One region of the Bacillus sp. LLTC93 genome, then DNA from elsewhere that is predicted to be linked to it. Evidence: predicted binding sites of a transcription regulator. Region 1 holds the regulator's gene; the other holds the start of a gene.

Region 1 (3,167 bases):
CATAGACATGATTGACGACTTTGTCTAAGAAGTAGCGGTCATGGGAAACGATAAGAATAGCTCCTGTATAATTTTGCAAATACTGCTCAAGCCATGATAAGGTATCAATATCTAAATGGTTGGTCGGCTCATCCAGAATTAAGAGTTCTGGTTTCATTAATAAGAGCTTTCCAAGTGCTAGACGGGTTTTCTGGCCGCCGCTTAATGATTGGACGGTTGCCTCATCTTCAAAATGACTAAAGCCGAGACCATGAAGGATGGAACGGACATCTGCTTCATATTGATAGCCACCTTGATCTTTAAATTCCTGCTGCAGCCTGTCATAGGTTTTCATCAGGGAATCCAGCTCTGAACCTGTGGAAGAAGCCATTTTTTCCTCAATGGTTCTCATCTCTTGTTCCATCCCTTTTAAATGATCAAAAACCGATAATAATTCGTCTTTTAACGTACGTGTAGACGTCACATCGGTGTGCTGTGCTAAATAGCCGATTGATAGGTCTTTCGGTTTGATGATCTCACCTTGCTCGTAAGACATTTGACCGGCAATAATTTTTAAAAGCGTGGATTTGCCTGCGCCGTTACGACCAACAATGGCAATACGATCCTTTGCTTTGACTTCCAATTTTATATTCGTTAAAACGGTATCAGCGCCAAACGATTTGGACAGCTGATTCACTTGTAGAATCATCATGTAACTTCACCTCTGCTATAATATGTTAAGTGTAGCTTATCAGCAGTAAACCGGCAAATCTTACATACAATCACAACGGTCAAATGAAAGACAGATAGGAAAAAATAGTGTATGATTTGAGTGAGGGAGCGTTGAAAGATGAGTCAATTTAGCCACTTTAACGAACAAGGAAGAGCAAAGATGGTCGACATTAGTGACAAATCGTCTACAGTGAGAACCGCCGTTGCTGCTTCAAGCGTTCGTATGATAAAAGAAGTGTTTCATAAAATACAACAACATGAAATTGGAAAAGGGGATGTGCTGTCTGTCGCACAGGTTGCTGGCATTATGGCAGCAAAGCAAACGTCCAACATCATTCCAATGTGTCATCCGCTCGCACTAAAAGGCGTGGATATCTCCTTTGATTGGGAGGAAGACGGAAATGCGCACATTCTGAACATACAAGTACAGGTCAAAACAAAAGGAAGAACGGGTGTGGAGATGGAAGCGCTCACTTCTGCTTCAGTATGTGCACTGACCGTTTACGACATGTGTAAAGCGATCGATAAAGGCATGATCATCGGTCCCACCTATCTAGTTGAAAAGACAGGCGGGAAAAACGGTGATTTTCACAGAGCATCTGATATTTAAGTTGGAGGATCTTATATGAATATAGACCAGTCAAAAATTCCACAAGCGACAGCCAAACGTTTGCCGCTTTACTACCGTTTTTTAAAAAATCTGCATGCATCAGGAAAACAAAGGGTGTCATCGGCAGAGCTTAGTGATGCAGTCAAAGTGGATTCTGCCACCATTCGCCGAGATTTTTCGTATTTTGGTGCACTAGGGAAGAAAGGGTATGGCTATAATGTCGATTACCTCTTGACCTTCTTTAGAAAGACTCTTGACCAAGATGAAATGACCAATGTGATGCTCATCGGTGTCGGGAATTTAGGAACGGCTTTTTTACACTATAATTTCATAAAAAATAATAATACAAAAATTTCAATGGCTTTTGACGTCAATGAGAGTAAAATAGGAAGTGAGATAGGCGGCGTGCCTGTCTATGATTTGGATAAGCTTGAAGAGCATGTTCAAGAGGTAGGAGATATTCCTGTTGCGATTTTGACAGTACCTGCCGTAGCAGCTCAGTCCATTACAGATCGTTTGATTGCCCTTGGCATCAAAGGAATCCTTAACTTTACGCCGGCTCGATTGAATGTGCCGGAACACATTCGAATTCATCATATAGATTTGGCGGTTGAACTTCAGTCTCTTGTGTATTTCTTAAAGCATTACTCTGTTACGCAGGAGGATTGATGAAACGGGGTAAAGGGGGTGGAGCAAATGGGTCCGATCGGTCCTGGAAGTTTGGTTCTGATTGCGATTGTTGCGCTCATTATTTTTGGGCCGAAAAAGCTTCCTGAATTAGGAAGAGCAGCAGGAGATACATTACGTGAATTCAAAAATGCCACAAAAGGTTTAGCTGATGATCAGGAAGAAAAAAAGAAAAAAGAAGATCAGTAGAATAGGATGAGCTTCATGAATGTCAAAGATATGCCGCTTATGGAGCATATTGTGGAACTGCGAAAACGTTTAGTGATCATTGCGATGTTTTTTGTCACCTTTATGGTGGCAGGTTTTTTTCTCGCTAAGCCGGTCATTGTGTATTTGCAAAATACCGATGAAGCGGCAACACTGACACTGAACGCGTTTAAGCTCACAGACCCACTGTACGTGTTTATGCAGTTCGCATTTGTCATTGCTTTGGTTTTGACGTGTCCCGTTATTTTATATCAGCTTTGGGCGTTTGTGAGTCCTGGCTTATATGAAAAAGAAAGAAAGGTGACACTTGCTTACATTCCGATTGCACTGCTTTTATTTTTGAGCGGTGTGGCTTTCTCTTATTTTATTTTGTTTCCGTTTGTCGTCGATTTTATGATACGAATGTCGAATGATTTAAATGTAGAGCAAGTGATTGGGATTCATGAGTATTTTACATTTCTGATGCAGTTAACACTTCCATTTGGATTTTTGTTTCAGATGCCTGTCGTGTTGATGTTTCTCACAAGACTTGGCATCATTACACCAATGTTTTTATCGAAAATACGGAAGTATGCCTATTTTGTCCTCCTTGTCATTGCCGCACTCATTACACCGCCAGAGCTTGTTTCTCACCTCATGGTTACCTTGCCAATGCTCGTTTTGTATGAAGTGAGTATTGTCATTTCAAGAGTAACCTATCGCAAAATGCAGCAAACTGAGGAGAAAGAAAGTCATTATGTCTCATAAAAAAGCATCGTGATCCAATATGTGATCACGATGCTTTTTCTATTGTGAAAGGAATTGATTGATCGCATGAAAGAGGTGCTCATAATAGGCAGGTTCATGCGGGACAAAATCTTGAACATGGACTTCCCTGCTTTCCTCACGTCGTTCTCCGCTTGTATTCATTTCAAAGCCCTCGATTTGAATTCTTTCGCAAGTTCCTGTTAAA
Region 2 (3,167 bases), on a different contig from region 1:
CACCGAGCAAAAATGGCGGAAGCAGACTGCCAAAGAAGATGACCCAGTCCCATGTTTTGATCCAAGAGGCTTTCTCAACCTTCCCTCGGAATTCAAAGGCGACCCCCCGCCCAATGAGCGCTAATAGGAGAACCGTAAACGGAATATAGTATCCGCTGAACATCGTGGCATACCAATGAGGAAATGCAGCGAAAATAGCACCACCAGCTGTAATCAGCCAGACCTCATTCGCATCCCAGAAAGGACCAATCGTATTGATTAAAATGCGGCGCTCATGCCCATCCTTTCCAAGCAGCTGCATGGACATCCCTACACCAAAATCAAATCCCTCTAAGAAGAAAAAACCAACAAACAATACTGCGACAAGAATAAACCAAATCTCGTTAAGATATGCCATGATATGCGCCTCCATCAAATGGATCTGTAGACAGGTCCGTTTCATCCTTTTGATCTGTATTCTCTTCAGAATGTGCACCTTTTTTAATTTCTCGAATGAATAAGTAGGCAAGCAAGATGGCAAGAATCAGATAAATGGTCGTAAAGCTAATGACTGAGAATAACAGCATGCCATACGATACGTTCGGTGAAATCGATTGAGCCGTCGTCATCATACCAAAGACGGTCCACGGCTGACGCCCGATCTCCGTCATGATCCAGCCAGCTGAGTTCGCAATAAACGGGAACGCAATCATCCCTACCATGAAGCGTAAATACCATTTGTTCGTTTCAAGTTTCTTTTTAAAGCTCAAGTACAAGCCAATCATACTAGCAAAAATCATGAGCATGCCGGCACCGACCATGATTCTAAAGCTCCAGAATGTTGTTTTCACTGGTGGAATGTAGTCTCCCGGGCCAAACTTGGCTTCATATTCTTTTTGAAGTGTCAGCATACCTGGAACATCTCCACTAAACTTCGAATAAGCCAAGTAACTTAAAGCAAACGGAATATTGATTTCCGCAGAGTTTTCTTTTTTATCTGTGTCTATGTTAGCAAATAGCGTCCAAGCCGCTGGATCTCCACTATCCTTCCAAAGGGCTTCACTTGCTGCCATCTTCATCGGCTGTGATTTCATTAAATGCTTCGCTTGATCGTGTCCAGTGAATGCTACACCTAAACCAGCAATTAAACCAAGGATCATGGTAATCTGGAATGATTTTTTGAAAAAGGCGATTTCTTGTTTTTTGATCATTTTATAGGCACTAACTCCTGCAATAAAGAAAGCTGCCGTCGCAAGCGCACCAAACAGAACGTGCGGGAACTCAACCCAAAGCTGAGGATTCGTGACCAGTGCACCAAAATCATTCATTTCTGCACGGCCATTTTTCATGACAAATCCAACTGGTTCCTGCATAAATGAGTTGGCTACTAAAATCCAAAATGCTGAGAAAATCGTACCAATTGAAACAATCCAAATACACAATAAATGAATCTTCTTCGGCAGACGATCCCAGCCGAATATCCAAAGGCCAATAAATGTAGATTCAAGGAAAAAGGCCAAAAGCGCTTCAATGGCAAGCGGTGCACCAAAGACATCACCGACAAACCTTGAATAATCTGACCAGTTCATCCCAAACTGGAATTCCTGCAGAATCCCTGTCACCACACCTACTGCAAAGTTGAGTAAGAACAGGTGCCCCCAAAACTTCGCCATCTTTTTATAGATGTCTTTTTTCTTGACGACATAAAGGGTCTGCATCAATGCGACGATAAACACCAAACCTATAGACATAGGAACAAATATAAAATGAAATAATGTCGTTGAGGCAAATTGAAATCTTGCTAAAAACAGCTCACTCACAGCCTTACATCCTCCCTTACTTTCACATGCCGAATAATTCGAGATCTTTATGCTCACCATTTCACAAAAACTTCACTACTTGTTCAATAATTCACAATCAATAGCCTGTTTGAAATGGTTCACTCGGTGAAAATTTACTCTTGAATTTCATTCGGTTAGTTATTTATACCTGTACTTTACACCCATACGCTTCAAAAATAAAGTAAATTTTACCTAAAATTTGGATGGTATTGTGTCAGTTGTTTGAATACTTTGTCAAAAAAATGTGACGGAAAGAAAAAAACTGCAAAAAAAATAGCGCTGCACCTCGGCGGCAGCGCTGTAATGACATTTAGGCTTTTTTCTGTAAAGCAGGTCTTGTCACTTGAACTTCATAGTACGTAATTTTGTTTTTTAATAACCCTTCAGGTTTTGCTTTTCCATGAGCGTGCGCATCACCAAACGCCTGAGATTTTGTCCAGTTCACAAAGTCTTCCTTTCGGTTCCAGCGGGTATGAATGGTCACTTCATCGTAATCTGTTGTCTGCTGTGTGACCCATACTTCCATGCCTAAAAACCCTTCCATGAATTCTACTTGTCCCTGCTTGTTAAATCGTTTGACAAGATGCTCGGCACTGCCTTTTTCTACTCTTACTTGGTTGTTTACAATGATCATGTTCTTTTCATCTCCCTTTTGTTGTTGGATCGAAGCGATTGGGATGATGAGCGGATGCTCTCCATCCAAGTGAACCTCTGCATGAATCCCAAAGACCTCTTTGAAAAAGTCTTCTGTTAATACTTCTGTTGGTGACCCTATTTGGTGCACCTGACCACGCTTCATCGCAATGAGGCGGTCACAATATTTTGCTGCCTGCTGCAGATCATGAAGAACCATTAAAATGGTGATCCCATGCGTCTGATTCAGCTGTTTAAGCAGCTCTAATAATTCAAGTTGATGTGCAATATCTAAATAAGTTGTGGGCTCATCCAGAATAATGGTCTCTGTCTTCTGAGCAAGCGCCATCGCAATATACGCCTTTTGTCTTTCTCCGCCTGACAATGTATGCAGCATTCTGTTTTCATTACCGCGGGCATTCGTCACATCAAGCGCCCACTCAATCGCTTCATGATCTGTCTTCGAGCTCTTTTTCCAGATCGAGCGATGCGGACTGCGTCCAAGTGCGACCAGCTCACGTACTGTCATAGATGGGATGGCCGTTCTCGTCTGCATGAGAACAGCGATCTCCTTTGCAATCTCCTGCGCCGTCATCTCTTTTTGCGGTATATCGTGAATGTAAATCATGCCGCTTTCTATCGACGAGAGGCGTGCGGCCGCTTTGATAAAAGTCGACTTCCCTGACCCATTTGGTCCAATGATTCCGGTCACTC

The links. The regulator Rex, encoded in region 1, represses fermentation and respiration genes when NADH is low (regulators of the CRP and FNR family bind a similar motif). The targets are predictions, from matches to a motif close to TTGTGAAATATTTCACAA.
Region 2: the regulator Rex is predicted to act here: its motif matches at 1,879-1,896, upstream of C6W18_RS09310 (cytochrome ubiquinol oxidase subunit I).

The regions. Positions count from the first base shown of each region.
Region 1 is NZ_PVME01000005.1:175,812-178,978, reverse strand. It holds gene C6W18_RS16005 (ABC-F family ATP-binding cassette domain-containing protein) at 1-691, opposite strand, end outside; gene moaC (cyclic pyranopterin monophosphate synthase MoaC) at 830-1,321, shown strand; gene C6W18_RS15995 (redox-sensing transcriptional repressor Rex) at 1,337-1,990, shown strand; gene C6W18_RS15990 (twin-arginine translocase TatA/TatE family subunit) at 2,018-2,197, shown strand; gene tatC (twin-arginine translocase subunit TatC) at 2,204-2,962, shown strand; gene C6W18_RS15980 (NUDIX hydrolase) at 3,002-3,167, opposite strand, start outside.
Region 2 is NZ_PVME01000002.1:798,014-801,180, forward strand. It holds gene cydB (cytochrome d ubiquinol oxidase subunit II) at 1-397, opposite strand, end outside; gene C6W18_RS09310 (cytochrome ubiquinol oxidase subunit I) at 384-1,799, opposite strand; gene isdG (heme oxygenase) at 2,131-3,167, opposite strand, start outside.